3 regions of the Methylobacter sp. S3L5C genome follow, and region 3 is predicted to be linked to each of the others. Evidence: riboswitches for the same ligand, from Rfam matches in the RefSeq annotation. Region 3 holds a riboswitch; each other region holds the start of a gene.
The links. A riboswitch is a leader RNA that binds a small molecule or an ion and turns the genes downstream of it on or off. The one in region 3 is predicted to bind cyclic di-GMP.
Positions count from the first base shown of each region.

Region 1: another riboswitch for cyclic di-GMP. It lies ahead of KKZ03_RS07715 (hypothetical protein); the one in region 3 lies ahead of KKZ03_RS21590 (DUF1566 domain-containing protein).
Region 2: another riboswitch for cyclic di-GMP. It lies ahead of KKZ03_RS06105 (DUF1566 domain-containing protein); the one in region 3 lies ahead of KKZ03_RS21590 (DUF1566 domain-containing protein).

Region 1 covers NZ_CP076024.1:1,661,593-1,672,228, reverse strand. The annotation lists gene KKZ03_RS07725 (efflux transporter outer membrane subunit) at 1-1,333, shown strand, start outside; gene KKZ03_RS07720 (glycine zipper family protein) at 1,925-2,314, shown strand; cyclic di-GMP riboswitch class I at 2,684-2,757, shown strand; gene KKZ03_RS07715 (hypothetical protein) at 2,789-3,121, shown strand; gene KKZ03_RS07710 (energy transducer TonB) at 4,061-4,870, shown strand; gene KKZ03_RS07705 (MotA/TolQ/ExbB proton channel family protein) at 4,881-5,828, shown strand; gene KKZ03_RS07700 (biopolymer transporter ExbD) at 5,828-6,241, shown strand; gene KKZ03_RS07695 (SMP-30/gluconolactonase/LRE family protein) at 6,416-7,381, shown strand; gene KKZ03_RS07690 (dienelactone hydrolase family protein) at 7,486-8,376, shown strand; gene KKZ03_RS07685 (protein-disulfide reductase DsbD) at 8,575-10,636, shown strand, end outside.
Region 2 covers NZ_CP076024.1:1,322,619-1,333,254, forward strand. The annotation lists gene KKZ03_RS06090 (transketolase C-terminal domain-containing protein) at 1-592, shown strand, start outside; gene KKZ03_RS06095 (DUF1566 domain-containing protein) at 823-1,524, opposite strand; cyclic di-GMP riboswitch class I at 1,556-1,631, opposite strand; gene KKZ03_RS06100 (DUF1566 domain-containing protein) at 1,983-2,726, opposite strand; cyclic di-GMP riboswitch class I at 2,758-2,833, opposite strand; gene KKZ03_RS06105 (DUF1566 domain-containing protein) at 3,340-3,939, opposite strand; cyclic di-GMP riboswitch class I at 3,971-4,045, opposite strand; gene rsxB (electron transport complex subunit RsxB) at 4,412-5,053, opposite strand; gene KKZ03_RS06115 (DUF6781 family protein) at 5,484-6,116, shown strand; gene KKZ03_RS06120 (AarF/ABC1/UbiB kinase family protein) at 6,132-7,808, shown strand; gene KKZ03_RS06125 (MarR family winged helix-turn-helix transcriptional regulator) at 7,868-8,389, opposite strand; gene KKZ03_RS06130 (hypothetical protein) at 8,927-9,316, shown strand; gene KKZ03_RS06135 (carboxymuconolactone decarboxylase family protein) at 9,378-9,872, shown strand; gene KKZ03_RS06140 (MDR family oxidoreductase) at 10,058-10,636, shown strand, end outside.
Region 3 covers NZ_CP076024.1:4,762,647-4,773,282, reverse strand. The annotation lists gene KKZ03_RS21605 (DUF4410 domain-containing protein) at 29-556, opposite strand; gene KKZ03_RS21600 (hypothetical protein) at 812-985, opposite strand; gene KKZ03_RS21595 (choice-of-anchor I family protein) at 1,397-3,016, opposite strand; cyclic di-GMP riboswitch class I at 3,557-3,635, shown strand; gene KKZ03_RS21590 (DUF1566 domain-containing protein) at 3,667-4,404, shown strand; gene ppsA (phosphoenolpyruvate synthase) at 4,621-7,035, opposite strand; gene birA (bifunctional biotin--[acetyl-CoA-carboxylase] ligase/biotin operon repressor BirA) at 7,456-8,454, shown strand; gene KKZ03_RS21575 (type III pantothenate kinase) at 8,451-9,182, shown strand; gene KKZ03_RS21570 (TerD family protein) at 9,487-10,062, shown strand; gene KKZ03_RS21565 (TerD family protein) at 10,102-10,636, shown strand, end outside.

The sequences.
Region 1 (10,636 bases), 1.7 Mb from region 3:
CCGTGATAATTTACTGGTCGGCAAATGGTGGGAAATATTCAACGATGCCCGGCTTAACGGTCTGGAAGAACAGGTTGTCAGCGGGAATCAATCAATTGCCCAGGCCGAAGCACAATATCGCCAGGCTCAGGATCTGGTGCGCTCGGCACAATCGGCTTACTTTCCCACCGCGACGGTTACCGGCACTACCAACCGGTTTCGTGCTGCCAGTGGTCAAAATGTTGCTGTCAGTGGTGTTAGAAATCTTTTCGGTGCCGCCGTGGCATTAGCTTGGGAGCCGGATTTATGGGGCAGTATCCGACGCCAGGTTGAAGCCAATGAAGGTAGCGCCCAAGCCAGTGCCGCCACCTTGCAGGCCTTGCAACTATCTACCCAGGCTACTCTGGCTGAAGATTATTTTATATTGCGATCACTAGACGCACAAAAAGCGGTGTTTGATGAAACCGTAGCCGCTTATACCAAGACCCTGGAAATTACTAAAAATCGTTATACCGCCGGTGTTGTCGCCAGAACCGATGTCGTACAAGCCCAAACCCAATTGGAATCAGCCCGTGCACAAGGCATTAATCTTGGCGTGCAGCGTGCAAAACTGGAACACGCCATTGCGGTTTTGACAGGTAAATCGCCTACCGAGTTATCCCTGATTGCAGTACCGCTGGATATCGCACCGCCGCCGATTCCAGTCAGTCTGCCGTCGGAATTACTGGAAAGACGTCCTGATATTGCCGGCGCTGAACGTAAAATCGCCGCTGCCAACGCTCAGATCGGCGTTGCAAAAGCCGCCTTTTTCCCCACGATAAATCTGGGTGCCAGTACCGGCTTTCAAAGTAATACCTTGTCGACGCTATTTACTGCCGCTAAACGTTACTGGGCCTTGGGACCTGCGGGGGCAGCTCTGACGCTATTGGATGGTGGCGGAAAAAACGCGCAGTATAAGCAAACCCTGGATGGTTTCGATGCCACTGTGGCTTTCTACAAACAGACCGTACTTACCGGCTTTCAGGAAGTTGAAGATAATGTGGCGGCACTGCGGATTCTCGAAGAAGAAGCGCAAGTTCAGGACAAAGCCGTAACGGCGGCTCGCGAAGCATTGGCGATGATATCCAATCAATATCAGGCCGGTATGGTCAGTTATTTGAATGTAATGACCGCTCAGGCGGTGGCGCTAAATAACCAGCAAACGGCGATACAACTCTTGGGTAATCGACTGGGAACCTCGGTTCAACTGGTTAAAGCCTTGGGCGGAGGCTGGAATGTCGCCATGTTGCCGACACCTGACGAAGCCGGTGGCGAAGTGAAGTGGACAGATTTTTTACCATATCCGGTTAACTGAGCAGTTTGACTGATAGTAGTAGTCAGGTAGCAGACCAATAGCGATCATTAATCGGTAAAACCGTCACAATGCAAAATGAGACTGTTTCATTTACCTTGTTAAATTTATGGCTATCTTTATCTAATCTTAATCAAACCTACAGGCTTCCTCTCATGTTGATTATGTAAGCTGTACGCAGTCGTAAACTTGCCCGTAAAGCCGGCTTTAAACCCAACAATATAAGCAGCAGTAACTTAGCGGTGATTGGAAATGGATAATGAACTTTTAATAAATCAAGCCCAACATCTTTTTGTGCTGTTGAATACCAGACAAAAGGAATCCGACCTGGAAAACAGGATGGGGTTTGATCGTCTGTACCCTATCGTAAGACGTGCTTTCCGTCGTTATCATCGTCGACTAAGACACTTAAACAGATAAGACCTGCTTCCTATATTTGCTATTTTCTGCGACTGCTATTTCAGTCCATCCTGACAGTAGGCCCTATAAATATTAATAAATCAGCAATTATTAGCAGAAAAATCTGGACGTTCATTTTATAAAGACCGGAAAATTTTGCATGCTGTTTGACCTATATCCTTTTTTGGAGAAAACATGAAAAAATATAATTTACCCATAATATTAATGGTTTCCGCATTAGCTACCGGATGTGCGTCTATGAGTGGGTGGCGTCCAATTCTTGATCCCCGCCTGGATGAACATCCGGAAACCGTTCAGCGCGACATGGCAGAGTGTAAGACACTGGCAGATCAAGCATCAGATATCACCAAAGAAGTCGCTATGGGTGCAGGTGTTGGTGCTGTTACTGGTGCCGCAGGTGGTGCAGCTGTTGGCGCTATAGCCGGCAGTGCGGCAACAGGTGCCGCAGGTGGTGCTATTTTGGCTATTCCCGTTGGCTTGTGGAAAGGCTATGAAGCCAACGAGGACTTTAAACGAGCATTCAGAACCTGTATGCGTCAGCGCAACCATACACTGGTCAACTAAAGGCAACCTTGAAAAATCATTATTTTTGGCCAATTGACAGTTCCTGAAAAAACCGAAATTTCTGCTGCAGATTGTCTTAATATTTATTGTCAGCAGCTATTAACCTGACTGATACCACTCAATAGCGTCATCAAAATATCTTATCAATCACGAACGATGCGCGTCGTAACTCAGCACAGCCCATGACTTTAGTGTCTGTAGAGTGCTTGTTACCATTCAAAACCCGACTCACTATTTTTAGAAGTTATTCTTTATTTATTTACGGTTTTGAAATAGCAACAATTTTAAGCATTTATAAGCAGGCGAGCTTGCCTGCTTATAGAAATTGCAAGATTGTGTTACACTTTTATCCAAGTGTGCATGATTGACGAATAAAAAAGCCAAACTTATTACAAGATAAGGACGGACAGCCACGGCGCTTATAAGCCAGCCGGGTTACATTAAATTTAATAAAAATTTTCTATAGGTAACAATATGCAACCTAAAAAAACACGCTTAGCACTAGCCTTAATTATTGGCACCGTAGCAACTGGCACAGCCCATGCGTCTTTAACGTCCAGTGACCCTTTGACGGTTTATGACTCAGTGCAAGACATTAACTGGTCCCAAGACACTAGTGCTGGTTACCTAAACCCTTCCATTAAGTCTAAGAATCTGTATTTATGGGCTGTTCGTCCGGGCAATGTTGCCATCGTTTCGGTACCTGCTACAATGCCATTACCCGGTGCAGTCTGGCTATTATTGAGCGGCATGCTCGGAATAATGGGCTTAAATCGTCGTAAAAATATCGGGTTATTCGGCAATTGACTGATTCTCAATCGAAAATAATTTCTTAATAGTAGCCAAGCTTCTGCTTGAAAATTAGTCAGAGTAAAACGATTTTACCGATAACATCCCTTATAAGGGATGTTATCGGCTCCTATTTATTGATTACAAGCCCAGAAAAGCAATAAATTCGTGCCTTTTTTCGTACTTTCGTGGACATTGGATTTTGCTTGTTAGCCTTACTTCTCCAATATGACACGTTGTATCGCACTCCATTTAGGATAAGACTAGCTTTTTTCCCCACCAATACAGGCAATATTTGCGGCCTTCTTAAATTCCACCTTAAGCCAGTCGATGCTGACCATAAAAAACTTCTCTCGGTAGGGTGGACAACGATTTTTTGCCTACTGCTTTTGACCGATGACTTAGTTAACCAGATGAAATATAAGAAGATTGCAAACCCAAGCCCCGCTTAATAATAAAAACTCTGCATTTATTTCGTGTCTTTCGTGCTTTTCGTGGACAATAAATAAAGAGGGCATGATTTTCTGCAAAACCCCCGTCTTACCCAAGATTTAATTCCAACATTGCTTTCCTGTTCACCCTATCACCTGAAAATTAGCCAGGCCTGACTCCATAAACTGTTGCTCAGGAAACACCTGAGTAACAAAAGGTTATTCAAACTGATGATCAACAAACAGTCGTTAATTGAGTAATCATTGCCATCAAGTCGAATTTCTATCCTAAAAACCTGCTTCACAAAACTCGTCATAACGCTATAAAACCATTAAATACAGATGGTTATAGTCATTTTCTATAACATTCCCTCCTAATATTTATGATTTTAAGAAAATATGGCACGGTACCTGCTTTATCTAAATCAACAGTATTAATTAAAGCCGGCCAGCACTTGGATTATCAAGCTGATTTGTCATTGAACAGCTAAGGTCCGGTGACTTTTTAAACAACGGGAGATATCGCATGAGTAGTCAATTAAAAGTTTTTAATAGAGTTGATCCATCTACATTTATACCGGAAAAGAAAAAGGGTAATGTCATTTCCATTAATGTGGGTGCCAGTCGACTGATAAAAAGATTCTCCGGTTCATCGGTCCCTGTAGTGTTGAGCGATTTTAAACATAATTCAGAAGTTCGCGACAACAAAGCCATCGATTATCTGCTTATCGGCATCTTGTCGATAGTCATACACTCCTTTGTCGTCGATCACTTCAAGCAAATACCTGTCGAAGAAGAGTTGGTCGAACCGGTTAAGCCGCCATCTAAGGTGCAAATTTCATTTGTTCGTCCCCAGCCACCCAAGCCGGTCGTTCAGCCACCGCCACCGCCGCCACCCAAAGTGGTGGCGCTTAAAAAACCGCCCAAACCCAAGATAAAACCCAAAGCGGCACCACCGGTTATCGAGCAGCCACCTGCTCCATCAACCAGTACGGTCACTGATGCAGCTGCTCCGCTAGTTCCTGCTCCTCCCGCACCGGTAGTGGAAAAAGTAACCCAACCACGTGCAGGCGCCGGTTATCTGAATAATCCACCGCCGGTTTATCCTGAAATAGCCATGGATCGTGGCTGGGAAGGCAAAGTGCTGATGAAAGTACATGTTCTGGCCAGTGGCAAGCCTGACACTGTTTCTGTACTTAAATCCAGCGGCAAAGATGTCTTGGATGATGAAGCGGTTAGAACCGTTAAAAAATGGTCATTTGTTCCGGCTATGCGAGGAACCACGCCAATCGATGGCTTGGTAACCGTTCCAATTTCTTTTAATTTACAAGGTTGAGGTTTTAATCATGACAGAAACAACATCTGCTGCAGCGGAAATTCCACAAGCAGCCACTCAAACACCCCTTTCAGGCTCACCAATTTCAGGCACTGATATTGCCGGCGCGGCTAATAGAGCGGCAACAACCGTTGCGGATGCTTCACCTGCAGCTACAAATCTGGCGACTTCGGCAGCGGATATAGCACCTGCGGCTCCTGAAATCACCTCGGCGCTAATTGTAGATGCCACTTTATGGATTTTAATCGCGTTTTCTGCCGTAACATGGGCTTTGATAATGATTAAGGGTATACAGCATCTGCGGATTTCGCATCACAATCGGGCTTTTAGCAAGAAGTTTTGGGGAGCCGAGGATTTTCAGGCCGCTTCTGCAATACAAGGTAATAACGGCCCGGCTGCCAGAGTCGCTGAAGCGGGGTTCGCCACGTTACTGGAAGCCGATGGCGGGACAACGACCCATGATCTGGAGCATACCGGCGATCGTCAGGAACTGCTGGATCGACGTTTACGCCAACAAATGCAAAAAGAACGCAGTGCATTGGAAGGCGGACTGGCCATATTAGCAACCGTAGGCAGTATCTCGCCATTTGTGGGTTTGTTCGGTACCGTCTGGGGAATTATGGGCGCACTGACCAGTATCAGTAAAAGCGGCTCAGCCAGTCTCGACGTAGTTGCCGGCCCTATCGGTGAAGCACTTGTTGCTACCGCTGTGGGTATTGCCGTCGCGGTACCGGCGGTAATCGGATACAACTTTTTTATTCGCAGAAACAAGGTGATTTGGGCATTTCTTGACGATTTCTCTATCGATTTTGTTCATCTTGCCTTAAAAACGGCATTCTTGATTAAGCGTCAAGGTTACGGTGCGCCTGCCCCGTCACGCTCCAACGAGCCGGTAACAAGAAAACCGGTTATCAAAACAAATCATAATGAATTACAACCAGAAGGAGCGCAAATCTAATGGCTTTTAATACCAAAGATAGCGGTGATGATGATGATGTGATGAGTGAAATCAACGTCACGCCACTGGTTGATGTGATGCTGGTACTGTTGGTCGTATTTATCGTAACAGCCCCTTTATTGACTCAAGCCGTACACGTCAATCTGCCCAAGACTGCTGAAACTGCGGCTCCCGAAGAAAAAGATGCAGTTTATATCAGCGTTGATGCCAAAGGGAAAGTATTCATGGACAAAACAGAGATTGCTATCGAAGCCTTTGAAAACGAACTGATAACCCGTAAGGCCGCTGATCCTGAGATTGCACTTAATCTTAACGCAGACGATGCCGTTCAATACGGCATTGTCGCCAAAGTGATGGCATCAATAGAACGCTCCGGCATTACCAAGTTAGCCGTACTAACGATCCCCAAGTAATCAGGGCAAAAAATCAGACGACTGACCGGCTCTTTTGGAGCTGGTTAGCATCTGCAACCAGTTTACTAAAAAGGATCTGAAATCACAGGCTACAAATAAGACTAAAAGCTGATTGTTATCCGCCAAACTTTTACTTTAAAAGACTATTTAAGATTAATTCAAAGGATAAAATAGATGTTACTTAAAACTTCACACACGAAATTATTTTTAGCGTTGGCTGCCTTGGCGTTTACTGCCTCGGCGCAGGCTGACGATCCGGTTACCCCCCCTATTCCTGGCGTGGCGGCAGGCGGTGTGATCATCGAATTAATCAAAGATGGCTTTAAAGGTACAGAAGGGCCTATTGGCTACCCGGATGGTAGTTTGTTGTTTACAGAAACACAGGCTAACCGGATTATACGTATCGCACCTGACAATACCGTTTCAACATTTTTGGAAAACTCCAATGGTGCCAACGGCCTTGCCTTAAATGCCAGTGGTGAAATCATTGCCGTGCAAACCCTTAAACCTCAGGTAGGCATTATTTACCCGCTTGATAAACAAAAAACCTTTACTGAAAATTTTGAAGGAACACTGTTTCAACGACCCAACGACGTCGTGCTGGATAAGAGTGGTGGTATTTTCTTTACTGACAGTGGTACCCGGCCGACGAAAGAAACCCCTACCCCTCCTGTTTCTCATCCGGGTGTATTTTACGTTACCCCTGCGGGTCAGTTAACGCGACTGGCTAACGATATTGAGCGCCCCAACGGTATTCAATTGAGTAAAGATGAAAAAGTGCTGTATGTCGCCAACACGCTAGGCGAAAACATTTTGGCTTATGACGTTGGCACTAATGGTGCGATCTCAAATAAAAGAAACTTTGCCAAGCTGGATGGCTGGAAAAATGAAGATAACATCTGGTCTAGCGGTGCAGACGGTCTTGCCATTGATGATGAAGACAGACTTTATGTCGCCTCCAATTCCGGTATTGAAGTATTTAGTGCCAAGGGCGAAGCGCTGGGTATTATTATCCTGCCCAAAAAGCCGCAAAACATAGCTTTTGCAGGCACCGATAAAAAAACACTTTATGCCGTAGGACGCGGAGCTGCTTACAAAATTCCTCTGCTTGCGCAAGGATTTAAAGGTCGCGCGAAATAATTTTGTTGCACGGCAAGTTCAGGTCGGGTTAGGCGCTAGCCGTAACCCGACACAGATACGTTGATTTGTAATATCCGTAAATAAACAATATCCAAGGAAATCCTATGACACGTAAAACCGCGAAAGACTTCGAACCGGAAGTGCTGAAACTATTTGACAGCTATGTCCACGGCCAATTATCACGCCGGGGATTTTTGGCTTCGGCGGCAAAATTTACCGTATTGGGTTTGACTGCCGAAGGGTTGCTTGAAGCCTTAAGTCCAAACTTTGCGCAAGCGCAACAAATAGGCAGTGATGATCCTCGACTGACGGCAAAATACGTTGAATATCCCTCGCCTGCCGGTTACGGAAAGATTCGTGGTTATTTGGTTCAGCCGGCAAAATTTACCGGTAAATTACCGACCGTGTTGGTAGTGCATGAAAACCGCGGCCTTAACCCACATATCGAAGATATTGCAAGACGTATTGCCCTTGATAATTTTATCGTTTTTGCTCCCGATGCCCTGTTTCCGTTAGGGGGTTATCCCGGTGATGAAGATAAGGCGCGTGAGCTGTTTAAAGGACTGGATCAAACTAAAACGCACGCCGACTTTATCACCGCTGCCGGCATCTTGAAAAATCTGCCCGAAGGCAACGGTAAAGTGGGCGCGGTAGGTTTTTGCTACGGCGGCGGTATTGTTAATTTTCTGGCAACACAAATTCCTGATCTGGCCGCTGGTGTACCTTTCTATGGCAGCCAACCCACTGCAGAAGACACGGCAAAAATCAAAGCGCCCTTATTACTTCATTATGCCGGCGAAGATGAGCGTATCAATGCGGGTTGGCCGGCTTACGAGATCGCCTTAAAAGCCTCCGGCATTCACTATCAAGCCTACATTTATCCGGGCGTACAACACGGTTTTAACAATGACACCACGCCGCGTTTTGACGAAGCTGCTGCAAAATTGGCATGGCAACGCACGATCGAATTTTTTAACCAACAATTGCGTAGTTAAGGCCGAGGTTGGTTTCCAATAAGGAATCAACCCACAAAAATCTTGTAACAATATTATTTTAACTATTTTTTTTTCGTGCTTTTCGTGCTTTTCGTGATTTTCGTGATTTTCGTGGACCCTGTTTTTTCTTGGCAAGCAGAGTCTTGATGCAAGATTCTTTCTCGGGAATCACCTTATTACCGATAATTCCGGATGTTTATGTTTGAATTTCGCCTACTGACTATTGTATTTATTTTGCTTGGCATGTGCAGTCTTAACGCACAGGCCGACTCGTTTGCAGCAGAAACCGACCAGGTCAAGGCGCAACTGATTGCCTCTGTCGGTGCCGTACATCCGGGCGATGAAATTTTGGTAGGTGTGCATCAACGCATTATTCCTCATTGGCATACCTATTGGATAAACCCCGGAGATTCCGGTTTACCCACGACAATTGTCTATACTCTGCCTGCCGGCGCAACAGCCGGTGAAATTCAATGGCCGACTCCTGGTCGCATTGTTATGGGACCGGTAACCAATTACGGCTATGAAAACGAAGTTACCTTACTTTCCAGCATTAAAGTGCCGCTTGATAGTGTCGTCGGCAGCGAATTTCGTATTAATGCCAAAGTAAAATGGCTGGTTTGTGAAGAAATATGTATTCCTCAAAAAGTCGATTTAACGCTGTCTTTACCGATTGTTTTACCCGGTACCAACACTGGAAACGGCAGTCCGCTGATCAAAACCGCTCTTGCCGGTTTGCCGAAGATAAATCCTTGGCCGATAAAATTGACGCACAGCGAAAAGACCTTATCGTTGCAAATAACGGATGCCGAACTACAACCCACCGCGGTTAAAAATATCCGGTTTTATCCAGCCAAATGGGGAAATGTTGCACACGGTGCGGAACAACCCTGGCAATTTTCAGGTAATACCATTGAGTTACAACTAAAACCGGGAGATGCACCATTATCTCCCGGCGAAAACCTGACCGGTATTTTAACAATTACCGAAAATGGTAGCAGCGGCACGGTTACACGCGGATATAGTGTAAACGTTACAGGTAAAACGGTTGCCGGTATTGCACCCATCAATACCGAAAAACCCGACTTGGTACTCGCCTCCGCCTTACTGTTGGCCTTCCTGGGCGGCATTATATTAAACCTGATGCCCTGCGTTTTTCCGGTACTGTCCATTAAAGCCTTGGCCTTAATAAAACATGCACAGCAAGCACCGCGGCAAAACCGCCTGCATGGCTTGGCCTACACGCTGGGCATACTGGTGAGTTTTGGGTTGCTGGGTATCGCACTGATTGCGTTAAAAGCCGGTGGCGCTGAAATTGGCTGGGGCTTTCAATTTCAATCACCGCTGTTTGTGCTGACAGTTGCCTATTTAATGTTTACCGTCGGACTTAGTCTGTCCGGTGTATTTTCAATTGGCGGCTCGGTAATGGGAATCGGTTCCTCATTGGCCGGACGCAGCGGCTACAGTGGCAGCTTTTTTACCGGTGTCTTGGCCACTATTGTTGCGACACCTTGCACCGCGCCGTTTATGGGAGCTGCGCTGGGCTTTGCTTTAACTCAACCACCCGCTGCCTTGTTAGCGGTATTTTTCTGCCTGGGTTTGGGACTTGCATTACCTTATCTACTATTAAGCCAGTGGCCCTCCTTACAAAAACGATTACCCAAGCCTGGCCTGTGGATGGATAGGTTAAAACAGGGCTTGGCATTTCCCATGTATGCAACAGCAGTTTGGCTGGTTTGGGTGTTGGCACAACAAGCCGGCGTTAATGCCGTTGCTATCGCTTTAGGCGGGATGGTTATCATCGCCTTTGCTGCCTGGCTCTACGAAGCCACCAAAACAGCAAAAAGATCCACACAACTCAGTGGCGCCAGCGTTGCCGGATTCTCGCTGTGGCTGGCTTTAATCGGAAGTTACTTTGGCATAGAAACAGCCCCTGCGTCGCCCTCGCTAAAGGTTGCCTCTGCAAATAATTCGGAATCTTACTCCGCAGAGCGTTTAACCAAATTACGTAGCGAAGGCAAACCGGTATTTCTTAACTTGACGGCAGCCTGGTGCATCAGCTGTTTGGTTAATGAAAAAGTTGCCCTCAGTCAGGATTCAGTCATTGATGCTTTTGAAAAAGCGGATGTTACTTATCTAAAAGGCGACTGGACTAACCGCGATGCTGAAATCACCAAAATTCTTGCCGAATTTGGCCGTAGCGGTGTACCGCTTTATGTCTTTTATCCGGGAGGAATCGGCAATTTAAAAAATCCGGTTG
Region 2 (10,636 bases), 1.4 Mb from region 3:
TATGTTCGCCGACAATGGCTTGAGTGACGGTTATCCGACCAACCTTTACTTTCCGGCTGATCCGCTGCAAATGAAAGCTTGTCTGGAAACTATTTTCTTTAATCCCGGCCTGCGTTTTGTTTTCTCAACCCGTTCAAAAGTACCGACTATTTTAAATACTGACGGCGAAGACTACTTTGGTGGTGACTATAAATTTGTCTCCGGCAAAGATGAAGTGATTCGTGAAGGAACGCATGGTTACATTGTCAGCTTTGGTGAGTCATTGTATCGGGCATTGGATGCTGTAGAACGTCTGAAACTGGAAGGTATTGATGTTGGTTTGATCAACAAAGCCACCCTGAATGTTATCGATGAAGACATGATGGCCAAAATTGGTAATTCACCAATGGTCTTGGTTGTTGAATCTTTCAACCGTAAGTCTGGTTTGGGTAGTCGTTTTGGTTCATGGTTGCTGGAACGTGGCCTGACTCCAAAATACGCACATCTTGCCACTTATAAAGAAGGTTGTGGCGGTCTGTGGGAACAATTTCCGCATCAAGGTATTGATCCAGCCGGTATCATTGCCAAGACCAAAGAACTGTTAAAGCTTTAATTTAACCAGGCATTACCAATGCCTGACTCCGCATTATTCATCTAAAATAGAGCGGAGCGAAAAATAAAAAGCCCTTATCTTACGATAAGGGCTTTTTTTATTGCCAAAAATTACCGGTTGGAGTTTGGAAACCGGTAAAGCCAGGTTTATGGTAAATGGAGTGCGATACAACGGGTCGTAGCCTTATTGGAGAAGTAAGACTAACAAGCAAAAGCCAATGCCCATGAAAATTAACTGATGTTTTTACGACGTTTTAAACCCATTACGCCGATTATGCCGGTCAAAAATAGCCAAATTGCACCGGGTAATGGTACAGCGGCAACATCGCCCGCGCGAACAGCTAATCCGTAAAACATTTCAGACATAGGATTGTGATACTGCTCGCCAATGCCAATATCGAATTTCCACGCGTAGTTTACATAACCCGTGTACTCAGTACCCGACCAATATGAAGCTCTATTGACGTTAGTGAACAAACTATAGTTGCCATTATTGGTCGTTGCAATGTCTTTATAATCTTTACCGCCTAATTGATTGTAATACAAATCACCCATTTGGCTACTGGTAAGGTTACCCCCATAAGCGACTACTGGTGTTCCAGGTAAGCTCCAATCAGTAAAGCCACCCAGCGTCAAGTTGTTAACCCAAGCTTGTGCACCCCACCAAGTCATTTTGCCTGTATTGGCATTAAAGTCATTGTTGGTGAGGGTATGGGTGCCGATACTCATGATATTATGTATTATTTGACTAACCAGATTGGTATTACCTGCCGCCTGGGTTTTAAACAAATTGGCATCAGCTGCCCAGGTGATTTTGTTGACATCGTCATAGACCATACCGCCGGTACGTGCCACTAACGCTGCTTGGGCAGTCCCGGTTGCTGCTGTACTGACCAGCAAAGCCAATACCAAGCCGTTTTTTTTATGTTGCATATTACTACCTACGAAAAATTATCATTACATTTAACGTAACCCGGCTGACCTGTAACGGCTCCGTGGCTTTCCGTCCTTATCTTGCAATAAGTTTGGCTTGTTCATCCATAAATCATGCACACCTAAATAAGTGAGACACGAGCATACAATTTTATTAAGCAGGTAACTTTGCTTGACCATAAATACCTATAGTATTTATGTAATTTTTAAACTACAGGCTGAAGATAACAGATAAAAATAGCGAGTCAAGCTTTGAATTGTAACAAAATGTAACAAGCAATCTAAATATACTAAAGCAATGAACCATGCTAAAGCGTGATTCGTGACCTGCAGTGTGTTTTGATAGTACTATTGGCTGGAATTAAGCTGGATAAACTGAACAACGTGGGAAGGTGTAATTTGTAGGGCGTTGTAAATCGGGTTAGGCGCTAGCCGTAACCCGACAAAGATACATCGAATTAAACGATGTTTTTACGACGCTTTAAACCGATTAAGCCTACCAAAGCACTACCGAATAACCAGACTGCGCCGGGTAATGGCACAGCGGCAACATCGCCAGATCGAACAGCCCATGCGAAGTTCTGGTTTAGCTTACCGATGTAGGACATAGTGCCATTTGTGGTAAGGAAGAGCCACGCTTCGCCTGGACTGCTCGCATATTCACTACCCAACCAGTACTCAGAGCTTTGGACGTTAGTGAATATATTATAACTGCCATTATTGGTCATACCTGTACCAGCACCTGCGCCATTACCGGCACCTGCTCCACCACTCGGTCCATTGGCAAACAAAGCTACCATTTCGCTGACGGGCGGGTTTCCACCAGAAGCTCCCTCGGTAATGATGGGTAGTCTCCAGTCAGTAAAGCCACCCAGTGTTAAATTGTTAACCCAGGCTTGTGCGCCAAACCAGGTCATTTTACCGGTGGAGGTATTAAAGTCAGCGGCGGTCAGTGTGTGACTGCCGTTAACTGCCGACGCATCATTAATAACCCCATTGTTATTTACGATAATCTCATTAACCAGATTCGAATCAGCTGCCGCTTGGGTTTTAAACAGATTGGCATCCGCAGCCCAAGTGATTTTATTGATTTTGTCATACACCATACCGCCGGTACGTGCCTCTAAGGAGGCTTGGGCTGTACTTGTTACTATGCTACTGGCCAGTAAAACCAATGCCAGCCTTATTTTTTTATGTCGCATGTTGTTACCTAAAAAAAACAACTATTTAATTTAACGCAACCCGGCTGGCCTCTAAAGGCTTCGTGGCTTTCCGTCCTTATCTTGCAATAAGTTTGGCTTTTTTATCCATAAATCATGCGCACTTGGATAAGTGAGACACGAGCGTGCAATTTCATTAAGCAAGCATTGGCATGTTTACAAATCACAAACAAATAATAATCGATAAAAATATAATGTCCAGTGCTAAATTGTGACAAAATTATGAAAGAATTAAATAATTATTTTAAATACACTAAAGCCATAAACTATACTGAGATATGAAATGCATCGCTCATGACTGGCAGGGTATTTTGGTGACGCTATTGAGTGGGGTTAATCAGGCAGGATGCGGGATAAAAAAATTGCGCCCATTACCTCTTACATCAGCGGTAATGCGGTTTGTCAACACGGTTGGAGTAATATGTAGGGCGTTAATAGCAAAGCGTCTTGCGCGAATGTTGGGCTTTGATCTTTTAGCGCATCAGGCTATCGCTAAGACCCACTACTTTTAATCTATCTTCGGCTCTGGCTCCCAAGCTGGAGCTTGGGAGCCAGAGCACTTGGGAGCCAAGGAGCCAGTCAGTCAAGCACCGAATTAAGCAGTGTTTTTACGACGATTTAAGCCCATTACACCAATCATGCCAGTCAAGAATAGCCAGACCGCACCGGGTAATGGCACAGTGGCAACATCGCCCGAGCGAACAGCCCATGCGTAGAGATCCTTATTATACTTTTCGTCGCTCTGCTTGCCACCCTTGATATCGAAGGCCCTCGTTTTATCTTTACCGGCATCCTCGCTCGACCAGTACTTGTCGTTCTTGACGTTAGTGAATAAATCATACTTGCTATCATCCTTATCGCCGCTATGATCCTTATCACCATTACCCCTTCCTATCTTACTCAAAACAGGGCCTAGCTGATTGGTAAATTGGTTAATGGTAGGCAGTACCCAATCCGTGTAACCGGCATAATCCAGACCGTTGGCCCAGGCTACAGCTGTTGACCACTCCATTTTACCATTGCGATCGTAGCCACTGGTTTTTGCCAGATTGGCATCGGCTACCCAAGTTATATTGTTGACATCGTCATAAACCAAATCCGTACCACGAGCAAAAAGCGATGCATGGGCAGTACCCGTTGTTGCTACGACGCCAATAATCAAGGCCAGTGCCAAACGTGTTTTTTTATGTTGCATATTATTACCTATAGAAAATCATCATTAAATGTAATGCAGCCTGACTGGCCATTAAGGCTCCGTGGCTTTCCGTCTTTATCTTGCAATAAGTTTTGCTTTTTTATCCGTAAATCATGCGCACTTAACTAAGTGGGACACGAGCATACAATTTTTTTAAGCAGGGAAGCTGACCTGATTATAAGTACTTAAATTTTTTGCTGTTTCAAAACCGTAAATATAGAATAACAGATAAAAATAGTGCGTCCAGCTTTGAATTGTAACCAAATGTAACAAACATTTTTACATATACTTAAAGTGGTGGGCATGCTGTAAAGAATGAAGCGCGTCGTTGGTGACTGGCGGGTATTTTGGTGACGCTATTAAGCGGGGTTAGTAAGGCAGAATGCGGGGTAACGGGATTACGCCTGTTACCTCTTGTGTATCAGCGGTAATGCGGTTTTTCGGTTACTGTATCTTATGCAGAAACAGTGTATTACTGTTGCTGCGAACTTTGTAATTGCATTTTTACCAATTGCGCTCTTTTTTGCTTCGCACGTTCCAGTTTTTCCGCCTGTTCTTTTTCTTTACGCAGACAGTGCGCATCATAACGGCGCTTTGCCAATTGAGTACGTGCGTATTTCTGCTCGTGACTTAGGGATTGTTCTTTATCGACAGGCAGTGGCACCATAATAATACAATCTACCGGACAAGGCGCTACACACAGCTCACAACCGGTGCATTCTGAAGCGATAACGGTATGCATAAATTTTGCCGCGCCTAAAATAGCGTCAACAGGGCAAGCAGCAATACATTTAACGCAACCGATACAGTCTTTCTCAATAATAAATGCCACACTTTTAGGTTTATGTTGGCCAAATTGCGGATTAAGCGGCTTGGGACTAACGCCTAACAAAAGCGCTAATTCGATAACACCCTCGTTACCACCCGGCGGACATTGATTAATGTCTGCAACCCCCGATGCAATGGCTTCAGCATAAGGACGACAGCCTTGAAAACCGCATTGTCTGCATTGGGTCTGCGGCAGAATGGCATTTATTTGATCAATCACAGTATGGACTTTACCCTTGAATATTGCTGGTATAAATAACCGGATATTGTTGCATTTATTTGCAATGAAGTTTTAAATAAATTCATTGTTGTTCAAAAGACGGCTATCCACTTTAAACGAGACAAGCAAAAAGGCTTAATCGTCCTTAATGATAAATCATCAAAAGGATCGTTCGCTGAGCAGAGTCGAAGCGGACAACTCGCTTCGACTCCGCTCAGCGAACGATTTAACCTTAAATTGTCCCGTTTTAAATGGGTAGCCAAAAATACCCAGCCGTTACCCTGTCAATAAAATAAAATCGGTGGCGCTTTCGGCAGGTTTTTTAATCATTGGATAATTGTTCCTTAAAGAGCGTAATGAAACCGGGAAAAAACCGACACTTATCTGTGGCTATGTTGAGTTTAATAAGATGATGCCTGCAATGCTGATCGGTGCTATTGTTAAGCCGTTAGAGTTAGTGGACTTTCTTTTTTTAAAATTAACAGGGAAAACTATTATGACTAAAATAAATCAACAACAGGTTAAAGATGCCGTCCGGACAGCCGTTAATTCGGGGACCAACGTGCATCAACAAGTTAAGGCGATTACCTTAACGGCACTGACATCAAGGCAACTGGATATGGATAATATCAATAGTGTCACTGAAGCAGTCGGCAAAGGTATTAATGAAGGTATAAGCACTCAGGGTGAGCAGGCCAAAGAGGTCTTTAAGCAGGCGGCCACGGCATTGGATGATGCGTTGGCAATTGCTGCGGAGGCGTCAAAACTGGCTATTGAAGAAGCAGCATCGCGAGTTACTGAATATTCTCAACATGACCTTAATGATGCCATAAAAGATTTACAAGCGATGGAAGGTTCATTTCTCGATACCTTGGCAAAAGTAGCCAAAGGCAGTAATCAGGTTATTGCTGATATTGTTAATGACTTTATTACCCATACTGCGCAAAGCGGAACCGCTGTTGGCAAACAAACCTTAATTGCTCTGGAAGCGCTGAAAGGCGTCACGCAACTAAGTAAAACCGTGCTGGTGTCCAGTACGGTTGCCACAGTATCGACCTTGGCACAGATAGGCAGCGGTATTTTATTGGGCATCGCTGAAAGTTTACAAGCAGCGCATTCCAAAAAATAAAGGTTGCAGCATAACATGTTGTGGGAAATGTTAAATGCCGCCAGGGATCTGGGTCGGGTTCATGCTATTGCCTCAGTTTTAATTCGCTACGGCTTTGGCGGCTTTGTTCGTAGCTTAGGTGTAGGCAAAGTCCTGGAGCGTGCAGGCAAGATACTGCATTGGCAGCAAGTGGAAGATTATGCAAAACTTGATACGCCACAACGAATGCGGCGCGTACTGGAAGATTTGGGGCCTACCTTTATTAAATTAGGGCAAATCCTGGCGACGCGTGTTGATTTATTTCCTCCCCAATATATTGCCGAATTTGAAAAGCTGCAGGATCAGGCACCTCCTGTGCCTTTTGAAGAGCTACTTTCCCAGCTTGAAGATGATCTTGGTGGCAGTATTGATGAATTTTTTTCGGCAGTCGAAAGACAACCGCTGGCAGCCGCTTCCATTGCACAGGTTCATAAAGCCGTACTCAAGGATGGAACAGCGGTTATTTTAAAAATTCGCAGGCCCGGCTTGCGTAAAATTATTGAAGCTGATTTACGACTTTTACAGCGTATTGTTGATATTGCCGAATCTGAATCCCCCGAATTTCGTCGCTTTCATCCGAAAGAAATCCTTCGTCAGTTTAACCAATCATTACGCCGTGAACTCGATCTTGCCGGTGAGTGTAGAAATGCAGAACGGGTAGCCGCCAATTTAGCCGATGATCCCGATATCATAATTCCTAATGTCTATTGGCAATGGACGGGGGAAAGACTCAACGTACAAGAGTATATTGAAGGCATTCAAGGACGTGATCTTACCGCCGTTGAAAAAGCCGGACTGGATAGAAAACTGCTGGCTGATCGCGGAACTAAAGCCGTTATTAAGATGATTATGGAAGACGGTTTTTTTCATGCCGATCCGCATCCCGGAAATGTCTTTTATCTGGCGGGCAATAAACTGGCATTTATAGACTTCGGTATGGTTGGCCGTTTAACGGAAGAACGCAGGGAGCAAGTTGTCAGCTTGTTGTATGGCATGATTAATCATCTGCCGATACAAGTCGCCGAGATACTTGAAGACTGGTCAGACAATATTTATACCGATGAGCAAGTGCTTACCGTTGACATAGAGGCCTTTGTTGATCAATACAGTTCGCTCTCGCTAAAAGATTTAAGCCTGACTGCAATGATGGGTGATCTGATGGCGTTATTAAGAGATCACAAATTAATGTTGCCTGCCGATCTTGCCTTGTTGATCAAAGCTTACATTACCTTGGATGGTCTTGGGAGACATCTTAATCCGGATTTTAATACCCTGGTTTTTGCTGCACCCTATATCCAAAAAATTATGCTGGAGCGCTACAAACCCGAGGCTATTGCCAAACGGGGATGGCGTAACCTGCTTAGCGTCGCCGATCTTTTGACCAGCTTACCAAAAGACCTGCGTAAATTGCTGCGGGCTTCCAGAAAAGGTGCCATTCAGATCGACATTACCGTCAAGCGCCTTGATCACTACGTTAACAACATTGATAATGCCATCAGCCGGTTGACTATGGGTATAGTCACAGCGGCACTTATTATTGGCTCGTCCATTATCATGACGGTAAAAGGCGGACCGGAATTATTCGGCTTGCCTGCATTTGGTTTTTTAGGCTACTCTTTCGCCACGATAGGCGGTATTTGGCTACTGCTTTCCATTTGGAAAAGCGGCCACTAATTATCACCAACCTGAAAACCCTATAAGCCAGTCATGCCTTGGAAGGGCTAAAAACTGACTTATTCAACTACGCCATGTTTACAAACATCCTGAACTTTGGCGCACCAGCCAGTAATGCCATTAGCTAATTCTCCACTGCCATTGCAACGGGCGGTAGTAACAGCTTTGTGCAAGCGGGTTAAAGCAGCTTCAAGAGTCACCACTTCCTCTGGGGAATAATCATTAAATATCTGGTCAATGAAGTCCAGGTGTTCGTTAAAAGTACTTTCATATACGGCTTCTCCTGCCATAGTCAATCGAACAATCTGACTGCGACCGTCGGTTTCCGAAGCAAGCCTTTGCACCAGTCCCTTATCCTCCAAGCGACTGATGACACCGGTTAAGGTACCTTTAGTAATTAAGGTTTCCTCGCCTAATTTTTTAAAAGTCATACCGGTAGTATTGCCTAAGGTGATGATAATATCGAATTGTGGCAGTGTCAGATCCAACGTATGCACATGACTTGCCGCATAGGCTAAAAAAGTCTGATGTGTCCGTAATAACTCACGAAGCACCGTTGGAAAAGTTGAGGGAGAAGTCATAGTATTTAAGCCTATATGGTTCTAATTAGAACTATATAATAGCCCTAATCACGAGTAGTCTCAATATTTTACGATAATTTGACTAAAAGTAGGTCTATTTAAATAGTTAAAACGCGCCAATTTCCCCTGTCTATCGGACCGATGTCAGCTATTTTATGCACAAGATAAGTCGGTTATCGGTTCATTGAATCGGCCATTAATACCGTTTGATGGGTTTTCCGGCAAGTCTTGCCGATAACATCGGCGACAATCGCACTAATTAAAAAACGAGGCAAGCGTACGATAAAAACAGGCCATAATCTATATAATATATTGATAATCAAAGGCAAATATTATGATAATAAATTAAAAAAGTAACCAGAAAATAAAGCGCACAAAAAAATATAGTCTGCACTAGGACAAATATAAAGTACTAATAAGAACTTGTTGTGCTAGTATTTACCCACCTTAGCAATTAACTTAACTCTTTCTTAACCCAAAGCGCCTGTTAATCGTTAGGTAGAAATACTTTATTTATTAACCTGTGAGGCTTATCCCATGAACACATTCAAAAAAATCCTGCTTTCTTCTGTTATGACTATATCAATAGTCACAATGTCATTTACTGCTGCTGCCGTAGAGAAAGTATCGCATGAAGACGTTAAATCGGCTATCGACAATACCCTTGCTAAAGTAGAAGAAGCAAATACGGGGCTGGCCAATGGCACTGACAACGAAAAGCTGATTGATATGGTGACCGATGCCCGCCAATTACAAAAAGATATTTCCAACAACATATTAGATCTGAAGCGTAATCAAGCCAGCACAGTATTAAAAAAAGCCCGTACTGCGCTTCTGAATAACGATATGGAAGCGGCTAAAGAATCATTGGCAGATGCGGTAAAACGCTATAAAACCATTCAAGACCTCTACGCCTCAAATCATTAAAATCAAAGGGTGACAAGCCCACAGGCGTGTCACCCGCAAACGATAACAACAGGAGAAAGACATGTCGTATCTTCCCTCAAGCCCGGACCTAAACTCGTTAGCCGGTGTATTATCGAAATACCCTCGTCGGGGTATTTTGCTGTTTAAATTATTGGAAGATATGGGCAGAAGTTTTTCACCGCTCAATAAAGACAGTCGTGACTTGATCATGACTTATTCCTCGGCACTGAATAACTGCTATTTCGGTGACAACGGCCATCAAGGAAAAACCTCAGGCAATCAGGCAGTGCTGATTAAGCAGTTGCAAACCGATATGGATAACGCCAGGGTTGATGAGCAACTAAAGCCTATTCTGCGCTTTGTAAAAAAATTAACGCTTAATCCGGGAGACATAACCGCTGAAGACGCACAAACCGTATTCGATGCCGGTTGGGACGAACAGGCTTTTCTTGAGTCGGTATGTTTATGCGCCATCGCCAATTGTATGAACCGTTTTGCCAAAGGCATAGGCACGCATACAGTAGGTACGCGTAATTTTTTAATGAATAATGCCTGATTACTGTTGCTCGTAAGCTAAAGCTCCTGACTTGGCGTGTATCTTTACTGGCTTGGTTGGCAGCCTTAATTCATATCGATCATACTTTTTTCTGTAAAATCCATATCAGTGATGCCGAATTGACTGATATCAAGGCCAATTTGTCGCATAATAATGTCTCTAACCGAGATAAAATTGGAGCTGAAATGACTTTCAAAGCACTATGGGCAACAAAGCCGGGAAACTCGATAGTAATCGAACTCAAAGAGCTTAATGACGAACAACTTATGCTAGGGGATGTGACCATCGCCGTCGAGTACTCTACCGTAAATTACAAAGACGGTCTGGCCATCAGTGGTCGGGCACCGATAATCCAGGCCTTTCCACTGATACCCGGTATTGACCTGGCCGGTATCGTAGAAGCCTCTTCAAATTCGGCGTTTCAGACTGGCGACCGCGTTGTGGTAAACGGGTGGGCGCTAAGCCAGACTCACCACGGCGGCTATGCGCAAAGGGCTCGTGTTTGCAGCGAGTGGCTGGTCAAACTACCCGATACATTTTCGACCAAACAGGCCATGGCCATCGGTACTGCAGGATACACAGCCATGCTAAGCGTACTGGCCCTGGAACAAGGCGGCATCACTCCTGACAAGGGTGATATTTTGGTCACTGGTGCCAGCGGTGGCGTTGGCTCCATCGCCATTGCGCTACTTTCCAAATTGGGCTACCGGGTTCTGGCCTCGACGGGACGTCTGGCAGAAGCAGCATATTTAAAAAGTCTCGGT
Region 3 (10,636 bases):
TAGCGAAGTTACTTGGACAGCCTCCTTGCTAGTCTTTACCAATAATGGAATCTGCAACCGCTTTACAAAAGCCAACCTCGGTATCTTTTATATCCGTCAGTGCACCATAAAAACCATGCCAGGCGAAAGTCTTGTTGACTTCATAGCGGGCCATTTTTTCATTGGATAAAGAGTCAGCAAGCGTTACCTCGGCATCAATGTGCATTTGTCCCAAGCCTATCATCATAAATCGCGCAAAAGCACTGCCTTCATCATAGTTTTTTATGGCTACAGAAGCGTTGAGCGTTGTAGAACCGGGAACTCCGGTATTGATGGTTTTAAAACGTTTTGGGCTAGTGGTTTTTATATCTGCCACAATCAGTTTCGTCATTCTATCGGTATCAGTTTGATTTAAAGTAACGTGCTTATCCGCTTTAACGGTAATAACCAAATCAGAAAATCGGTCTGCCTGACTACTACTCATAGGTGAGCCTATCAATTGATGAGAGCCAGCGGTATCAGCGCATCCAGACAAGAAGCTGGCAACAAAGACTAGTGCTATATAAAAGTATGTCATGTTAATAAAAGCCCTCTGATGGATTAATACAAATGGGTATGGGGCAGATGCCTGATAGTTATTATAGCGGTCTGAAGGTGCTTGCACGGGTTATTACCGGCAAGTGCCAATAAAAACTCATATCCCGGCTTTATTAACGGTAATAATCTGCACAACTTTTATTGTATTTAGACGCCGCATAGTGCTTTTCTGGCTTGTCGTTTGGCGCTTGTATAGCTTGACACTTTTACCGGTTATGCGGGTAAAGGGTTTGCATTAAGTAATAATAGTATTGGCACTGCTCAGCAAGTTACTGGCACTGCCAGCACCTTTGGTTGCTATGTCAATACCTTTAGAGGCACTGCCAAGCAAGGTATTGGAAAAGCGAGTAAAGGTACTGAAAGTGCCGGTAGAGGTGCTGGCAGCGCCATTGGGGGGTTTTACTGACACAAAAAAGGTATTAGGAGTGCCGGTAGAGGTTCTGGCAGTGCCAGTAGCTTGACGGGGAGAGTGAATAAAGGTTTTTTAAAATACCGTTGCGATATTTATTGATCTGAATCGCAAATTATAACGCGGGACGGAGTTTTATAACCCCGTCCCAAACGTTTCAAAAGCTATTAAAGCGCGTAGGATGGGTAGAGGCAATAGCCGAAACCCATCATATTCAATCGCTTATTCGATGGGTTTCGCGTTGCTCTACACATCCTACTCATTAATTAAAGCCATAAGACGGATTAAAAGTAGGGCGCAATATGCTATTGATGCCCTACCTATTACACCTTACCGCGTTGACCCCAAGTTTCGGCTTGGGAACCGGTAATGCATGTAGCCCAACGCTTTATGCTGATAAAATACCGGCTTTTAGGCTTTGCGTCGACGAGTCAAGACACCAAAGCCTGCCATTGCCGAGCCGAATAACCAAACTGCTGCAGGAACAGGAACTGCTGCGACTTGATACAGAGAAGTAGTTTCGCTAACCTCGTTGCTTACAGCAAGATAGCTGCCTGCGGCGTTAGAGAAAAAGCTTATTCCTTCCGGACCAACATCACCTGCAGTGAAAATTGTATCGAGGTAGAGGATGCTTGCCAAGTTGCTAATGTCCCAAGCCATGATGGCATTGGATCGCTCCAGACCCAGAAACAATATATCGCGGCCATTGACTTTACCCACTATTGCGCTTTCTGGCTCTGGTCCTTTATTATCGCTGCGGCTGTCATCCCAAATTGACGAGTAATTAGCCATTATGGTTTGCTCTATCTTATCGCCGGAATCAAACACCATTGTACCGTTAGCATCTAAAATCGAGAAAGATCGTCCACCAAATGCTTGTAACTGATCAAGGTCGCCATCGCCATCGGTGTCGCCGCTGGTAGAGACAGTCAAACGATTTAGTTTGTCGTTATTGGTTTGCCAGTCAGCACCATGCGCAGCGGTCAGAGTAGCGTTTAGAGCGGAATCAATGGTTGCATCGCCGACGCGGATTTCATCATTACCACCTGCCCAATCGCCACGAGAATCGCCTTCGTTGGCCGTTACATAGTATTGACTGCCGCTGTTGGTAAAACTCGCTATGCCATCTGGCATATACATTCCCATCACGTTCCAATTTTGGATATTGCCGTTCAGGGGGCTTTTGCCTGATCCGTCACGATCTGAAACATCCAGGCCGTTGCCCGCCAGGCTGTGGTCTTTCAAGCCCATGGCTTTAATGTTGGTAATGGTTGCCGTAGCGATATCGATCTCTGCCACTGAATTAGCTTCTTGCAGGGTTGCGTAAGCTTTGGTGCCATCTGCGCTTACTGCGATGTATTCGGGTTCAAGATCTTGGGCAACAGAAGCATTGGGGCCGGTAAGTCTGACACCTGCAGCCTTAAGTGCTGCAGCCGAGCCATTAAAGCTCTCAAAACCAGCGGTCTGTGAAGTAAAAGTGGTTGTGTTGATAATGCTCACTGAGCCGACTGGATCGCCACCAGGGCCAACCAAATAACTGCTTGGTTCGGCTTCATTGGCCACTAACAAACGACTACCATCTGGTGTGTAAGTGACAGCATCAGGATTAGCGCCGACCGTCACATCCGCCTGATGTGCATAAGTATTAGCATTATAAAAACTCACTAAACCGGCATTGGTCTTGTTGGGGGCTGTGATGGCTATCGCTGCTTGGCCGTTCTTTACAGCGACGCTATTGATGCCGCCTAGCGAGCTAGTAGAAAAGGAATTGACCAGATTACCGGACAAATCAAGGATATCAATACCGCCTTGACCAAGGTTTAATTGGTTTGCATCCGTACCTGCCACCCATAGACGATTGTTTAGGGCGTCGTAGGAGAGAATTTCAGAGCCCATTGAATTTGAGCCATTAGCGGCAGTATGGCTGAAAGTCCATTCATGAGAGTAGCTAAAACCACCGGTTGCATTGGCGGTTGTGGAGGCTAGCGCTACGGCAACGGCAATAGCGAGGGTAATACGTGTATGTTTCATAAGCTTTGGAATCCTTGATGTTGTTAATATAAATGGTTAATCTGCAATTAAATAAGCCAGGCATAATTGAGCCGCTAATAATTGCTTTCACCCTCAACAACACGCTAGGTCTGTCAAGTTGAATCCTAATTTACTTTTTATTTGTTACAAAAGTGTGAACCGTATCGAATAATTCACCTTTCGTTCAATTTTGCCACTGTTTCATGAAATGATGGCCATAGCTCATGAAAAGTACGAAAGACATGAAAGACAAAAAATATATTAAATACACGAAATCAATACTGAATAAACTGGTTGCTAAGTTGGAACTTGGCAACCAGTTTATTCAGCACAGTCTATGAATTTAGTATATTTAGGTTACTTGATACATTTCGATGCATTTCGATACAATTCAAAGCTGTACTTGGTATTTTTATCTGTTATAGTCTTTTAGTAGTTTAAAGATTACATAAATACTTTAGGTATTTATGTTCAAGCAAAGTTATCCGCTTAATAAAACTGCACGCTCGTGTCCCACTTATCCAAGTGCCCATGATTCATGGATGAACAAGCCAAACTTATTGCAAGATAAGGACGGAAAACTACGGAGCCTATGATAAAGGCCAGCCGGGTTGCGTTAAATTTAATGATAATTTTTCGTAGGTAACAACATGCAATATAAAAAAATAGCGCTGGCATTTGCATTGCTGGCTAGCACGATAGTAACCGGCACTGCCCAAGCAGCGCTGTGGGCCCGTACCGGCGGTATGGTTTATGACGATGTTAATAACATCACTTGGGCAGCCGATGCCAACTTGTTTCAAACTCAGGCGGCGAGTAATCCTAATATGGTCAGTGACATTATCGCGGCTAACGGCGGGGTTATTCATGATACGGCCAATTATTATGATGGGTATACGGGTATCTATAACCTGACCAGCGCAGACTTTAATACCAGCACTGGCACAATGACCTGGTTTGGCGCACAAGCCTGGGTTAACAACTTGACGTTGGGTGGTGTTACGGGCTGGAGCTTACCCTCTACACCAGTAAAAGCTGATGGAATCAATGTTACCAGTAGCCAAATGGGTGATTTGTTTTACAATCAATTAGGTGGTGCAGCTTGGACAGATATTGAAACAACTCATAATGCTAACTATGATCTATTTACTAACGTCCAGAGCTATGTCTACTGGTCGGGTAGTGAGTACGCGCCCGATCCAAGCGCCGCGTGGGGCTTAAATACCAGCAGTGGCTACCAGGGCGCCCCCTATAAGTTCGGCCAGTTCTACGCATGGGCTGTTCGCCCGGGCGATGTTGCCGCCGTTCCGGTACCCGGTGCGTTTTGGCTCTTCGGTAGCGCGATGGTCGGGTTAATGGGCTTAAAGCGTCGTAAGAATATCGCTTAATTTCTCTGGCTCCCAAGCTCCAGCTTGGGAGCCAGAGCCGAACTCCAACTTGGGAATCAGCCATTTAAAGCAGGATTATTTTACCGATAATAACCCCTAATTCCTTGAAGGGATGTTATCGCCTCCTGCTTATTGATTGCCAGCCCCGAAAAAGCAATAATTTAGTGTCTTTTTTCGTGCTTTTCGTGTCTTTCGTGGACCTTGGCTTTTGCTTGTTTAAACCCGACCCAGCCGCTTTTCAGTTTCCAATACCTGCTGTGTCGTTTGCAGCACGGTATCAGGGTTCAGGCTCATCGAGTCTATGCCGATTTCCACTAGATAATCGGCCATTTCAGGATAATCCGACGGTGCTTGACCGCACAGGCCGCAATGTTTGCCGTTGCGCTTTGAGCCTTCTACGGCCAACCGGATCATTGCTTTAACGCCGGCATCACGTTCGTCAAAGTCTTCGGCGACTATCGCGGAATCACGGTCTACGCCTAAGGTCAGTTGGGTAAGGTCATTGGAGCCGATAGAAAAGCCGTCAAAATGCTCGGAGAAGGCATCAATCAGGATGACGTTATTGGGAATCTCGCACATCACATAAATTTCCAAGCCGTTTTCACCCCGCGTTAACCCCAGTTGCGCCATGTAATCAAGTACCTTTTTGGCTTCCTGGACACGACGGCAAAAAGGAATCATCAGGATAACATTAGTCAGGCCCATGACGTCGCGTACCCGTTTCATGGCGGCACATTCCAGTGCAAAGCCTTCGGCATAAGCGGGATGGGTATAACGGGATGCGCCACGAAAACCGATCATCGGATTGGGTTCATCAAACTCAAACCAGCGACCACCCAATAAGGTGGCATATTCGTTGGTTTTAAAATCGGACATTCGCACGACTACGGGTTTGGGATAAAAAGCGGCGGCAATTGTACCTACACCTTCCGACAGGCGTTGAATAAAGAAATCTTCAGGAGTTGCGTAGTTACGGGTCAATTCGGCCAGTTGTTCCCGTTCTTGGTTATCTTGCACACGTTCCGGATGGATCAACGCCATTGGATGCGCTTTGATGGTTTCGGTGATAATAAATTCCATACGCGCCAAACCCACGCCGTCATTGGGCAGGAAACTGGTTTTAAAAGCCAGTTCCGGGTTGCCGATATTTAACATGATTTTGGTTTTTGGTCGTTTCAGGCCGGTCAGGTTGGTGGTTTTAATTTCAAAATCAAGGATGCCTTCATAGACTTTGCCATTGTCGCCTTCAGCACAGGATACCGTTATGGGGGCATTATTTTTAAGTGTTGTCGTAGCGTTATCACAACCGACTACCGCAGGCACACCCAATTCCCGTGAGATAATGGCGGCATGGCAGGTGCGCCCGCCACGGTTGGTGACTATGGCTGAGGCAATTTTCATTACTGGTTCCCAATCCGGTGTCGTAATATCGGCAACCAGTACATCGCCCGCTTTAAAGTCAGCCAGCTGTCTGACATTGTCAATAATACGGGCGTTACCGGTGGCAATTTTACTGCCGACCGAATGCCCGGTAACCACTGGCGTGGCTTTACTGTTAAGTACATATTGCTCCAATACCATGCCGCTCAATTGTGATACGACGGTCTCAGGTCGTGCCTGAACAATATACAGGATGCCGTCAATGCCATCTTTTGCCCATTCAATATCCATTGGTTTGGTCTGGCCTGCCTTGGCGCTGTAATGGTTTTCTATTTTGATGGCATAGTCGGCCAGCGTTAAAACATCTTGGTCGTTAAGACAAAAATGATTACGTTCTTCGGCGGAGGTAACAAGGTTTTGAGTCGGTTCTCGCGTACGGCCATTGCTATAAACCATTTTTATCTTTTTTGCGCCCAAGGTACGTTTTAATACGGCACGATGGCCTTGCTCAAAGGTCGGTTTGTGTACATAAAATTCGTCAGGATCTACCGAGCCTTGTACGACATTTTCACCCAAGCCATAAGCGCCGGTAATAAAAATGACATCACTAAAACCGGATTCGGTATCCAGAGAAAACATGACGCCACTGGACTTTAGATCAGAGCGTACCATTTTCATGATACCGATTGACAGGGCCAGTTTGAAATGGTCAAAACCCTGATCAACGCGGTAATGTATAGCCCGATCGGTAAATAAACTGGCAAAACAGCGTTTACAGGCATCCAGTAAGGAAAATTCACCACGTATATTAAGAAAGGTATCTTGTTGTCCGGCAAAGCTGGCAGTGGGCAAATCTTCGGCAGTAGCTGAGCTTCGTACTGCAACGCTCATATCATCGCCGTATTGCTGATGCAGCTGTGCATAGGCTTTGAGGATTTGGTTTTCAAGGTCAGTCGGAAAAGGGGCTGCATAGATTATATCGCGTGCTTTACGCGCACGACTGGCAAGATCGACTACATCTTCCGGATTTAAGTCATCCAGCGCCTGATGTAAGGGTTGCCAGGCACCGGCTTGTTCCAACAAATGACGGTAGGCCTCAGCGGTCACCGCAAAGCCGTTAGGTATTTGGACACCTTGTGGTGTTAATTCACGATACATTTCACCTAAAGAGGCATTTTTTCCGCCAACCAGGGGCACATCTTCTATCGTTAATTCATTAAACCAACGGATATAATTTGTTTGTATGGACATTTTATTTTCCTTAAGGGCGTTCCTCGTGTGTTTGATATTCGCCACGGTTACACTTATATTGCGGAAAACTCAAGGTGGGTTTTTTAGTTAAAATCCGCTGCGGTGTGTGCGTGCATAAGTGGGTCAGGGTGTTAAAAGTTAATAATATACAGTTCTATAATCGGGAGCAAGGAGCAACTTGTTATTTAAAATTCTTACTAATAATAGGGTAATGTTAGTTCTTTAATTATCGACAATAATATCTTCGGTTAACGTATAATTTATTGAATTGCAGGTAGATTTAGGCTGCTGGCAAAGAAGCGGTTATAGATATCCTACTACATTATTTTCTGTAGGGCGTGCCATGTGCGCATTAGCCTCCAAGGCAGGTATGGCAAGCCCTACGTGCTTAATTAACCGTTTCCTTTCAATGACAAAATTGTGCTTATTTCTGATAAACAAAAAAAAATATTAACGTTATTGGCTGATGGTGAATTTCATTCCGGCACTGAATTAGCCGAAATAATAGGTGTTAGTCGATCGGCTATCTGTAAACAGGTAAAAGGTTTGTCTGACTTAGGGTTGCAACATTCGGCAGTCAGCGGTAAAGGTTATCGCTTGAATAAAGCGCTGGATCTGTTGACACCATCCAAAATTAACGCCAGCCTTGGCGAAGAGTGTAAGGCGCTTGTTTCAACGTTGGAAATCCATGACAGCCTTAATTCGACTAACAGTTATCTGGTAGAGCACTCCCGTAATAATGCCGCGTCCGGTTTTGTCTGTTTTGCCGAGCATCAAACGGCGGGTAAAGGCAGGCGAGGGCGACAATGGGTTTCACCCTACGGCAGCAATATTTATATGTCGCTGCTTTGGCGCTTTCAACAAGGTGGCATTATCGGCACGGCAGGCTTAAGTCTGGCTATTGGCGTTGCTGTTATCAGGGCATTAAAGGAGCATGAAATTAATGAGGTGGGGTTAAAGTGGCCTAATGATATTTACAGTCAGGGTAAAAAATTGGGCGGTATTTTGATCGAAGTATCCGGTGAAGCCGATGGTCCTTGTGCGGCTGTGATTGGGATTGGATTAAATTTGTTTTTACCTGAAATACAAGCTCAAAGCATTACTCAGGCCTGGACGGATCTGACCAATATCAGCGGTGAAAACCTGTTGCCCAGAAACCGGCTGGCGGGGACCCTATTAAAGCATATTCTGGTTATTGTTAACGGCTTTGAAACAGTCGGTATTAAGGCTTATCTGGATGAATGGCGCCGCTATGATTGTCTGAAAGGTAACTTGGCAACCCTGTTTATTGGTCAGCAACAAATTGAAGGTATTGTTGATGGCATTGATGATAACGGTCTGTTACTGATTAAAAAGCCGGATGGTACTATTCAGGCCTTTGCGTCTGGCGAAGTCAGTTTTAGCGCGCCAATAGTATGAATTTACTGATTGATAGTGGTAATACCCGGCTTAAATGGGCAATGTTGCAAGAAGATGGACTGTTTACCAGTCAGGCAATGCTTAATCAACAGCTTACCAGGCAACAACTTATTGCTGCCTGGAAAAGGCAATCACCGCCAAAACGCCTTGCCATTGCTTGTGTTGGTAAGGCGCCTTTGTTGAAGTTGGTTCTGGCTGTGGCCGTTGAGCTGTGGCCAGCCATTGAGATTATGTCTGTAAAGTCAGAGGCGAAAGCCTTCGGTGTTGTTAACGCCTATCAACAACCTGAAAATCTAGGTGTTGATCGTTGGTTGGCTTTGGTCGCGGTGCGTCACCATTATCAAAATCCTGCCTGCATCGTTGATTGCGGCACAGCTATTACCGTTGATTTAATTGATGGGGATGGTAACCATCAAGGTGGCTTGATTAGCCCCGGCTTAACGCTGATGAAGCAATCTCTGGCGACCAGTACTGCCGCGCTGCAATTTAATCAAACAAGTTATCTCGCAGGTCCTGCCTGTTTTACCCAAGCCGCCATTTATAGTGGCACCTTAATGGCGGCTACCGGTTTAATTGAGCAGGTGTTAAGTCAACAACACACTCCTGTGCAATTGATTATAACGGGTGGTGATGCCGATATTATCGCGGCACAGCTTAAGATTAAGCCGATTATTGATACTGATTTAGTGCTGCGCGGCTTGGCAATTGTTCTGGAAGGACAGCGGTAAAAATAGTGTTTTTTTTCGGTGGAAATAATAAATCACAGGTTTATTTATCGTTCAACTTTAGCTGTTTAAAGTATCAATATTATTTCTTGTTCATGACTAAAAAGCGCTTTCCGGTATCGGTCGTTAACTAGGCAATAAGGGTATTAGCAGGTATGATAGTATCTTACACCGATCAAACTTGTCTGAAAATTATTGACTTGATTGGTGTAATCTTCATAGCAGGATCTTTTCCTCTGTCCTTAATAATCGCGTGGATTGGAGGCTGTTTTTATACCAACATAGCGATAGTAACGGAGATTGATTTATGGGAATTTCATTAAGTAAAGGCGGCAACATTAGTTTGTCCAAAACTGATCCCACATTAAAAAATGTGATAGTTGGTTTGGGGTGGGATGCAAGGCCTACCGATGGCGTAGATTTTGATCTGGATGCCAGCGCTTTTATGGTCAAGGAAGATGGCAAGGTCAGGTCTGACAGTGATTTTATTTTTTACAATCAGATCAAGTCAACTTGTGGTTCGGTTGAGCATACCGGCGATAATCGTACCGGCGAAGGTGACGGTGATGACGAATCGGTTATTATTCTGCTTGATAAAGTACCGTCTGATATTCAACGCATTGTGTTTTGTGTCACTATCCACGATGCCGAGATGCGTAAACAAAATTTTGGCCAGGTAAGTCACGCTTATGCCAGAATCGTTAATAAAGATACCAATAACGAAGTCACCCGCTACGATTTAAGCGAAGATGCCTCCATTGAGACGGCGATGATTTTCGGTGAAATCTACCGACACAGTAATGAATGGAAATTTAAAGCCGTAGGACAAGGATATGCCGGTGGCTTGGCGGCTTTAGCGAAACAGTACGGTATCAATATTTAAACAATAACTCATCAGTTTCAATAATAACAGGAGACAATCATGGCAATATCACTTAGCAAAGGCGGTAACGTAAACTTAAGCAAAGAAGCACCTGGATTAAATAAAATTGTGGTGGGTTTAGGTTGGGATGCACGTGCAACTGATGGCGCGGCATTCGATTTGGATGCCAGTGCATTTTTGGTCAAGCTGGATGGCAAAGTTCGATCAGACAGCGATTTTTGTTTTTATAATAATAAAGTCGTTGGCGATGGTGCGGTTCAGCATACTGGCGATAACACAACGGGCGCTGGTGACGGCGACGATGAAACCGTCAAGGTTGAATTGTCAAAAATTCCTGCTGACCTGGATAAAGTTGTTTTCGCGGTAACCATTCATGACGCTGATGCGCGTAAACAGAATTTTGGTCAGGTAAATCACGCGTTTATTCGTATAATTAACGAAGATGGCGGTCAGGAAATTGCCCGTTATGATCTTAGCGAAGATGCTTCTATCGAAACGGCCATGATCTTCGGTGAAATTTATCGGGTCGGAACAGATTGGAAATTTAAAGCGGTTGGACAAGGTTTTGCTGGCG